3 regions of the Cyanobium sp. NIES-981 genome follow, and region 3 is predicted to be linked to each of the others. Evidence: predicted binding sites of a transcription regulator. Region 3 holds the regulator's gene; each other region holds the start of a gene.
The links. The regulator NtcA, encoded in region 3, controls nitrogen genes in cyanobacteria. The targets are predictions, from matches to a motif close to GTANCNNNNGNTAC.

Region 1: a site for NtcA is predicted at 2,368-2,381, ahead of CBM981_RS11435 (anthranilate phosphoribosyltransferase family protein). Genes of this name have one in related genera too.
Region 2: a site for NtcA is predicted at 1,420-1,433, ahead of queF (preQ(1) synthase). Genes of this name have one in related genera too.

Annotation. Positions count from the first base shown of each region.
Region 1 covers NZ_LT578417.1:2,263,515-2,266,781, forward strand. The annotation lists gene CBM981_RS11425 (molybdopterin oxidoreductase family protein) at 1-628, shown strand, start outside; gene CBM981_RS11430 (nitrate reductase associated protein) at 553-1,062, opposite strand; gene CBM981_RS11435 (anthranilate phosphoribosyltransferase family protein) at 1,062-2,102, opposite strand; gene CBM981_RS15370 (hypothetical protein) at 2,497-2,646, shown strand; gene CBM981_RS11440 (hypothetical protein) at 2,677-2,889, shown strand; gene CBM981_RS11445 (ferredoxin--nitrite reductase) at 3,168-3,267, shown strand, end outside.
Region 2 covers NZ_LT578417.1:2,601,078-2,604,344, forward strand. The annotation lists gene CBM981_RS13110 (cytochrome c biogenesis protein ResB) at 1-850, shown strand, start outside; gene queF (preQ(1) synthase) at 906-1,322, opposite strand; gene CBM981_RS13120 (P-II family nitrogen regulator) at 1,527-1,865, shown strand; gene CBM981_RS13125 (TlyA family RNA methyltransferase) at 1,888-2,796, opposite strand.
Region 3 covers NZ_LT578417.1:1,746,749-1,750,015, forward strand. The annotation lists gene dcd (dCTP deaminase) at 1-154, opposite strand, end outside; gene CBM981_RS09055 (cob(I)yrinic acid a,c-diamide adenosyltransferase) at 166-837, opposite strand; gene ntcA (global nitrogen regulator NtcA) at 1,069-1,809, shown strand; gene CBM981_RS09065 (DUF3084 domain-containing protein) at 1,876-3,087, shown strand; gene CBM981_RS09070 (resolvase) at 3,084-3,267, shown strand, end outside.

The DNA.
Region 1 (3,267 bases), 520 kb from region 3:
CGCCGGGCTCAGCCATGGGCTGCTGGCCGCCGAAGGCCCGCAGCAGTGGCCGTTCCCGCGGGGCTCCGCGCCCACCACGGCCTCCAAGCGGCTCTACACCGATTTCCGCTTCTCCACGCCCAGCCGGCGGGCCCGCTTCATCGCCGAGGAGCCCATGGGCCTGGCCGAACCGCCCAGCGCGGCCTACCCCCTGGTGCTCACGGTGGGCCGCTATCTGGGCCAGTGGCACACCATGACGCGCACGGCCCGGGTGCCCCGGCTCACCGCCATGCATCCCGAGCCGCTGCTGGAGATCCATCCCGACGACGCCCTCCCCCTGGGCCTCGAGGACGGCGGCCGGGCCGCCATCCGCTCCCGCCGGGGCAGCGTTTCGGCCCGGGTGCGGCTGACGGAGCGCATTCGCCCCGGCACCGTGTTCCTGCCGATGCACTGGGGCTTCATGCAGGAGCAGGCCTGTGAGGCCAATGTGCTGCTGCACGAGCAGGCCTGCCCGATCTCCCGCCAGCCGGAACTCAAGGCCGCGGCGGTGTGTGTGGAGCCGATCGCGCCGGCTCAGTCGCTGCCTGGGCTTGAGGGGCTGGTGCCGGTGGCAGCGAAGACCTCCGCGAGGGCCGGGGCCAGGTTGTGATGGTCGTGGCCGGGTCGGGCCAGCTTGCAGAGGGCGAAGCGCTCCAGCTCCGACAGGTCCATCCATTGCCCGGCGGTGATGGTGAACCCCAGGGCTCCGGCCGATGTGTTCACCTCGGCCGGCACGCGGTCAACACACTGCCACGGGGCCTCGGTGGGGATCGGCAGGCGCTTCACCGCACCGTCGGCATGGTGAGCGGTGCGGGCGTGCAGGTGATCGGCCATCGACCGCAAGGCCGCAGGGTCATCGGGCCACTGCACCAGCGCCTGCCGCTCCGCCTCGCTCATGGCCAGCCAGTGGCTGAGTTTGAGCTTGATGCCCGCCAGGTCGAGCTTGCGGCGCAGGCACAGGGGAATGCAACGCCAATGGCCGAGGAAATCGCTCTCGAAGCCGAAGCAATGGGCGGCCTGCCGTGGCGGGGGCACAGGAGCCATCAGCCGGCGAGGGTTCTCCAGGCGATCAGCTCCCGCAGCTGGCCCAGCACCGCGCCCGTCTGCACCAGCTCTTGAGCCTTGGCCAGCCCCTCCTCGAGGCTTTTGCCGATGCCCGCGAACCAGAGGTAGGTGCCCGCATTCCATGCCAGGGGAATGGCCAGGGGGCCCTGGCCTCCGAGAGCGGCCAGGGCCTGCTCCCGCCAGCTGTCGAGGTCGATCCAGAGGGCGTCGGCGCCATAGCAGCCGTGGTCGCGGGGATGGAGAATGACCCGCTCGCCCACCCCCCTGTGGACCCGGGCGGTGATGCAGGCCCGGCTGATCGGCAGGTCGGTGCTGCCCTCCAGCCCCTTGACGGTGATCACCGCCGACTCACCGGCGAGCTCCAGGGCCTTCCAGGCCCTGGTCTCCGTGGGGGGGTGGACGAAGCCGCTCACCAGCAGGTGATGGCTGCGGTGGGCGGTCCAGAGCAGTTCGAGGCTGGCCACGGGGGGACGCTTGCCCAGCTCGTCCCGGATCGGGGTGAGCCGGTCGGCCAGGGGGAAATGGTCCGGCAGGTGCACCAGGGCGAGGCGCTGGCTGTCGAGGCCCTGCTGCAGGGCCGCCAGGGAGAGGCCTTGCAGGTTGAGCCCCAGGGAAGCGAACAGCTCCATGGCCGTCACGCCGTACTTGACGGGCATCCGGGCGCCACCCTGCAGCACCACCGGCAGACCTGCGGCCGCCAGGGTCAGGGCCGTGAGCGGGTAGAGGGGTGCGGTGCGCGTGCGGCCGTCGAAGGGCATGCCGAAGCACACGGCCGGCTCCGTGCTGCTGAGGCTGGGGCCCAGCTCCCGGTAGAGGTCCAGCATGCCCGCCAGCTCCTGGGGCTCGGGCCGCCGGATGCGATGGGCGATCAGAAAGGCCCCGATCTGGGCCGGCGTGGCCTCATCCCTCAGCATCAGCGCCAGGGCGTCGTGGGCCTCGTCGCGGCTGAGGCCCCGGCTGGTGTGCTCCCCGCTGCCCACTTTCTGGATGTAGTGCTTGAAGCGCTCGCGCCCGCTCACCCCAACCGCAGGCGCTGCAGGGGCCTGCGGGTCCGGGTCCGTGCCGGGGACCGCGTCAGTGCCGGCGACCGGGTCGGTGCCGGGGACCGGGTCGGTGGATGTGCCGGCGGAAAGCGCCATCAACGGCAGAGAAAAGTCCGTGCAGCAGTCGCTGCCTTGCGTTCATTCTCCACGCTGCGGACACTCCACGGCGGCAGCTGGAGGCCTGTGCCCGCATATCAGAGCCGAGGATGGACGGGGCCGGGCCCAAGGCAAGGCCAAAGAAGTATCAAGCAATACCAAAAACATTCTGAGCCCTGCCGCGCGCCTCGCCCCGGGCGGGCTTCGGTACCAATGGCTGCATCCCAGGGGGTGGCGGAGCGGAGAGAGTTCCCCATCCCCCTTGCTCCTGTCGATGCACTTCGCTGCCTGCTGCGGGCTTCTGCTCGGTGTGCTCCATGGACTCCTGGCTGTGGACCTGCAGGCCTCCAGGCCCCTGCAGTTCGGTGCAGCGGAGCCGCCGGAGGCCTGGAGCCCCGCATCCGGCCCTGGGTTCGGCCTCTGATACTGGCCGTTGCTCTGTGACGGCTCTGTCATGGCCCTTCCGGTTCAGTCTTCCCAGCGGGCTTCCCAGCGGGCGTCGTCCCCCCTGGGTGTCGCCCTGGCTTTCCTCGGCATGTTCGTGGTCGGGTCCCTGGGTGTGCAGCTGCTGAGCACGTTGCCCCGTGCCGCCGCCGTCCCCTCCGGCGGACCGGAACCGGTCCTGGCCCATCCGGCGGCGCTCTGGAGCGCCCTGGGCGAGCGTTGACTCCCCGCGGTCCTGGCCCGGCGCTGTGACCCGCCCGCCGGTCCGTAACGATCACGACACACGAATCGGACGCCGGCCCTCACGATGGTCGGAGCCCGTGCCCGCGGGGGGCGGCACTGCCCCACCTCCCGCGTTCCATTCCAGGCGACGCATCCCTCATTGGCGTTTCCCGGCCGCTCCGGTCTCCAGCCCCAAAGACCTGCCGGTGCCTTGAAAGCCTGACGTCACGGAGCCTCCGCTGCGTCCCTCCGGGCGCCCCTGTGTGTCGCCCCATCGTTATGAGTTCAGTTACGTCTTCCGCTCCCGTATCCGGCGATTCCGCTGCCGGCCTGTCCAAGGTCGAACAGGCGAAAGCCGACCTCTGTGGCCTGGACCTCC
Region 2 (3,267 bases), 850 kb from region 3:
GGGGCCCCTGCTCGTGCACGCGGGTCTGGTGGTGCTGATGCTGGGCGCCGCCTGGGGTGCCCTGGGGGGACGCCGTGCCGAACAGTTTCTCGCGCCGGGACGCAGCCTCGAACTGGTGGACAGCCGCGGCCACAGCAGCCTCACCCTCGCCCTGGATCAGTTCACGATCACGCGGGATCCGGCCGGCCGGCCGGAGCAGTTCAGCTCGGTGCTGCGGCTGCTGCGCGCCAATGGCCCGACGGAGGAGCCTGAGCAGGCTGAGGTGCTCAAAGCGGCCACGATCAGCGTCAACCACCCCCTGCGCTTCCAGGGCATCACCCTGTACCAGGCTGACTGGAGCCTGGCCGCCATCAGCCTGAGGCTGGGGAACAGTCCCGTGCTCCAGTTGCCGCTGCAGAGCTTTCCCCAGCTGGGCGATCAGATCTGGGGTCTCGTTCTGCCGACACGACCCGACGGCTCCGACCCGGTTCTGCTCAGTCTGACCAGTGAGCAAGGCCCTGTTGCCGTGTTCGGAGCCGATGGCAACCGGCTGGGCCAGATCGCCATCGGCGGCGATCCCCTCGAGGTGAATGGCCTGCCGATGAGGGTGACCAGCATCCTTCCCGCCAGTGGAATCCTGCTGAAGCGCGATCCTGGAGTGCCGCTGGTGTACAGCGGCTTCGGGCTGGCCCTGTTGGGCGGGGGCCTGAGCGTGCTGGCCACCCGTCAGCTGTGGGCGATCGCCGAAAGCGGGCGGCTGCATGTGGGTGGGCTGTGCAACCGCAATCTCGCCGCCTTTGCCCGGGAGTTACCCGAGCTTGTGGGTGGTCTCAGCACCGCAGAGGCAGACCCTGGGATCCGCGAGGCCTGAGGCTGCGGCCAAAAAGCTCCACTGGCTCCACGCCCCACGGCTGAAGAGGCCGATCTCAGCAGGACTGGCGCACACCATGGCTGACGCGCACCACCGTGTGCACATTGCCCCGGGGGTTGAAGTCGGCTTCCAACCGCATCCAGACAGGCTCACAGGCAGCGACGAAGTCGTCGAGGAGGCGGTTGGCAACCTCTTCATGGGAAATCGCCCGGTCGCGGTAGCCATTCACATAGAGCTTGATCGCCTTGAGCTCCATCACCCTGGGGCCTGGCTGGTAGAGCAGCCGCAGGGTGGCAAAGTCGGGATATCCCGAGAACGGGCACAGACAGGTGAATTCCGGCAGGGTGATGGCGACCTCGTAGGCACGACCTGGCCGCGGGTTGTCAAAGCAGAGCAGTGTTGCCTCAGCAATGGCCCGTTCCCCGTACAGAGGCGTGCGCGTCTGCCCGTCATGCCCGGAGGGAGAGGCCACTGGAGCAGGTGCCCCCGGGCTGGAAGCAGCGTGGTGAGAGGCCGGCACAGGAATGGGGAAGATCGCGGGCACGGCGATCCTATGCAGCCCTCAGGCCGTAGCAACCGCTACGACAGCCCCCAGGAGGGTCGGGCCTAATGGGAAGGTTCCCCACCCCTGGTGGGGTCCACTGAGAGACTGCATCTTCCAGCCCTAGCTGCTTCCATGAAAAAAGTCGAGGCCATCATCCGGCCCTTCAAGCTTGAGGACGTCAAAATTGCCCTGGTCAATGCAGGCATCGTTGGCATGACCGTGAGTGAAGTGCGCGGCTTCGGTCGTCAGAAGGGCCAGGTCGAGCGCTACCGCGGCTCGGAGTTCACGGTGGAATTCCTGCAGAAACTCAAACTTGAGATCGTGGTTGACGACGAGAAAGTGGACACGGTGGTGGGAGCCATTCAGGACGCGGCCCGCACGGGCGAGATCGGCGACGGCAAGATCTTCGTGAGCACCATCGAAGCCGTGATTCGGATCCGCACCGGGGACCGGGACAGCGGCGCCATCTGATCAGCCCCTCTCCAGGCGGGGTTCAGCCGGTGGCCACGGTGCTGGCCACCAGCTGCTGGATCCTGGCCCTGCACTGGACAGGGTCCCCAGCCAGAGACCAGTCGGCCCCGGCGATCGATGGATCAGGGGCCCGACCTTCCTGCTGGGGGGCCGATCGCAGCCAGAGCAGATACTCATGGTTCCCTGCCGGACCGGTGATCGGCGAGGCCACCAGTCCCGCCGCCTCCAGTCCCAGCTGTTGGCCCGCCGTGATCACCCCGCTGATCGCGTCGACGTGGGCCTCGGCACTGCGCACCACACCCCCTTTGCCCACCCGGGCCCTGCCCACCTCGAACTGGGGCTTCACCAGCAGCAGCAGCTCAATGGCGGTGTCCGGGTCGGTTTCCTGGGCGGTTTCCGGCGCACCACAGGCCAACAGCCCAATCAGGGCGGGCAGCACCAGGCCCAGCGAGATGAACGACACGTCGGCCACGGCCAGGTCAGGCCTGGGATCCCCGGGCTGAAACAGCTGCTCGGGCGTGAGATGGCGAAGGTTGGTACGCTCCCTGAGCACCACCCGTGGGTCCGTGCGCAGGCTCCAAGCGGTCTGGCCATAGCCCACATCGATGCCGTACACCCTGGCGGCTCCGTGGTGCAGCAGACAGTCCGTGAAACCGCCCGTGGAAATGCCGCCATCCAGGCAGACGCGGCCCCGCACGGAGATCGGGAAGGTGCTCAGGGCCGCCTCGAGCTTGTCCCCGCCCCTGGAGACGAAGCGGGGGGGCTGCTGCACCTGCAGAGGGAGGTCAGGGGCAACATCGGTGCCAGGCTTGTCCAGCACCCGCTCGCCGCTGCGCACCCTTCCGGCACGGATCAACTGCTGGGCACGCTGGCGTGTCTCCGCCAACCCCCGGGACACGAGCTCAAGGTCGAGGCGTTGCTTACGAGACAAGGCTGACGAGCTGGGGGTGGTCGGGGGGGTGGCCCACAACAGCCGCGCTGCGTTGCGGTTCCCTGATCAAACCACAGGGGAAACCAAACAGATTGCGTGAATGTTCAGCTTGGCACCAAGAGGGCGCGGAAGATGGTTTCCAGCCCTGGAGTTGCCCCATGCAGCCCCGTCGATCCCCTGAATGGCCCGAGCCCGCTGGGCCAGCTCCAGACTCAGGGCGGAACTACGCCAATGTGGTCGAGCTGCTGCAGCCCGGGAGCTTCGTGAAGCTGCGCAATCAGCCCTCGGACCTCCCCCCCTTCCAGTTGATCCAGTGCAGGGGAGGGCGATGCTGGGTCCGCCAGCAGAGCTGGGGGCAGCTGGTGCAGTGGGAGGTCGCCCACCGCCAGCTCACCGCAGCAGCCTGAGGCCACCGCGCCCCGGCCCCTGCTGCCCCATCCAGCTGCCCCATACATTGGATGGGCCGTTGCC
Region 3 (3,267 bases):
AGAGACGCAGGTCGTAGCCATAGGAGGAACAGCCGTAGCTGAGCACAGGGCGGGCCGCCTGCTCAGGCTCCAGATGGCGCACCAGGCTGGCCTGAAACGGCTCCAGCATTCCGCTGGCCGCCTGCTGCTTGATCCAACGGTCGTTCTTGAGCATGGGGAGTGGAGCTAGAAGCCGCGGCGGAGCTGGGTCACCTGATCGGCCAGCGCCATCAGCTCAGGACCCATGCAAGGCCCGGTCAGGATGACATCCAGGTGCGGGGGGCGCTGCTCGAGGGTGGTGAGCACCTCCTCCATGGGCACATAGCCGAGCTCCACGGCCAGGCCGAGCTCATCGAGCACCATCAGATCCACGGCACCCTGGAGCAGCTGCTGACGGCTGTAGGCCCACACCGCCTGCACAGCCTCCAGCACGGAGGGATCATGATCCCGGGCCGGCTCGGCCAGGCAGGCGACCACGGCGGGGCGGAGCCACTGGAGCCGGCCGCACAGCCAGGGGCTGGCGGCCAGGCCCTGATCCACGCCGCCCTTGAGCAGCTGGCTCACCAGCACGCGGCTGCCCAGCCCCGCGCTGCGCAGGGCCTGGCTGAGCACGGAATTGGCGCTGCCCCGGAAGGGGGCGGTGTGCACCTGGAGCATGCCTTCGGGCTGCGCGGCCAGACGCACGGGCAGGGCGGCGGGCGGCAGGGGCCGGTGGGAGGGCAGGGGCGTGGTGTCGGTGGCGGCGGAAGCGAGCACCTCGAGCCGCGGGGAACGGCGGGAGGGGAGGGCCGCCACCCTGGCAGGCCCGGCCGGTTCGGCGCTGCCGGAGCCCGGGCTGGTCGTGAGACTGGCGGCCATGGCCCTGCAGCGACGCAGGACTGAATGTAGCGGCATCCCGCCGTAGCGCAGCGCACAGACACCACCCCTGGTGGGAACAGGTGTATCACCGGCACAGGCCGCTGCCCGGTCGCGGTTGGCCACGACAACAGCGGCGGTGCCGCCAGGTCCGCCGACCAACAAAGCGTGACGATTGCTACACGAAGGCCCCGGCCTGATCTTTAGGGTCCGGCCATCTGCCTTCCCCACCCCATGGTTGGCGCCTCGCGCGGCTTCAGCAGGACCGCCAACACCCCCAGCAGTGGGGCCCCCGGGGTGGTGAGCGGCATCGGATCGGCGGGCCAGAACACCCAGACGCTGCTGGAGGTGATCCGAAGCCTGGCCGGCAGCAGCATCGAGACGATCGAGCGCAGCAAGACCATCTTTTTTCCGGGCGATCCCGCCGAGCGGGTCTACCTGCTGCGTCGCGGCGCCGTGAGGCTCTCCCGCGTGTACGAGTCGGGGGAGGAGATCACGGTGGCCCTGCTGCGGGAGAACAGCCTCTTCGGTGTGCTCTCCCTGCTCACCGGCCAGCGCTCGGATCGCTTCTACCACGCCATCGCCTTTACCCGGGTGGAGCTCCTCAGCGCGCCGGCGAGCTCGGTGCGCAAGGCGATCGAGCAGGACGCCAGCGTGGGACTGCTGTTGCTCCAGGGCCTCTCCTCCAGGATCCTGCAGACCGAGACCATGATCGAAACCCTCACCCACCGGGACATGAGTTCCCGGCTGGTGAGCTTTCTGCTGGTGCTCTGCCGTGACTTCGGGGTTCCCGGCACCGAAGGCATCACCATCGATCTGCGGCTCTCCCACCAGGCCATCGCCGAGGCGATCGGCTCGACCCGGGTGACGATCACCCGGCTGCTGGGGGACCTGCGCAACGAGGGGCTTGTGCAGATCGATCGCAAGAAGATCACGGTGTTCGACCCGATCGCCCTGGCCAAGCGGTTCAGCTGAGCCAGTGACCGGGCCGGGCCGGCCATCGCCGCCAAGGCGGGATACTGACCCCGTTGGGGAGAGCCTGTGTCGGGCTGGCTGCTGATCCTGGCGCTGCTGGTGCTGGGTGGCGTTCTCGCCACCCTGGGGGATCGCCTGGGCAGCCGTGTCGGCAAGGCGCGCCTGAGCCTGTTCAACCTGCGGCCGCGGCGCACAGCGGTGCTGATCACCGTGCTCACCGGCAGCCTGATCAGTGCGGTGTCGCTCGGGCTGATGCTGCTGGTGAGTGAGCGGCTGCGCACCGGCCTGTTCGAACTCGAGCGGCTCGAGGAGCGCTTGAGCACCACCAGGACGCAGCTGGAGGCGAGCCGCCAGAGACTCACCTCCAGCCAGGCGGAGGTGGCCCGTGCGCAGCAGGGCCAGCGCCGGGTGCAGAAGGAGCTCGCCCAGGCCGAGCGCCAGGCCACCGCCCTGCGCCGCGAACTGGCTCCCCTCCAGGCCCAGCGCGCCCGGCTCGAGCAGGAACGCGACCGGCTGGCCCGGGTGGTGAGCGGCCGTGACGCCGAGATCAAGCGCACCGAAGCCGAGCTGAAGAGCGTGCGCGAGAAGATCGCCGCCGGAGCGAAGGAACTGGAGGAACTCGAGACCAACCTGATCGCCCTGCGCCGCGGCGATGTGGTGATCTCCACCGGGCAGCCCCTGGCCAGCGCCAAGGTGAAGCTGGAGCGTCCCGACCAGGCGAAGGAGGTGATCACCACGCTGCTCCAGCAGGCCAACATCAATGCATTCAGGCGGGTGCTGCCCGGCCAGCCGGTGGATCGTCAGATCCTGCTGGTGCCCAGCAACGACATCGCCCGGCTGGAAAGCCTGCTGGCCCGCCCGGGCAGCTGGGTGGTGAGCATCCTCTCGGCGGCCAACGTGCTGCGCGGTGAGCGGCAGGTGCTGGCCTTCCCGGACCTCCGCCCCAACCGCCAGGTTGTGGAGAAGGGCGAGGTGATGGCCCGCACCACGATCGAGGCCGACCTGCGCAGCCCGGAGCAGCTGGTGCGGCGGCTCAACCTGCTGCTGGCGGCGGCCTACGCCCAGGCCCAGCGGCAGGGCACCCTCGTGGATGGCCTGCAATTCGATGCCGCGAGTTTCAACCAGCTGGCCCGGACCCTGGCGGAACGGCCCGCCGCCACGGTGGTGCAGCTCGAGGCGGTGGCCCTGCGCGATGCCGACACCCCGGACCCGATCACCGTGGAGCTGCGGATCCTTGGCGGTTGGCAGAACCCTCCCGCGCGGCCGCCACGACCATGACCGGCCATCGCGGCAGTCCGGCGGGGGACCCAGAGCAGCCGCCGCTGTTGGCGGGCCTGGATCCAGGCCGCAGCAAGTGCGGCCTGGTGCTGGTTGACCGCGAGGCTGGCCAGGTGCTGCAGGCCGCGATCCTGCCTCCCCCCCAGGCGCTGGCCCTGCTGGCCGCGTGGCACGAGCAGC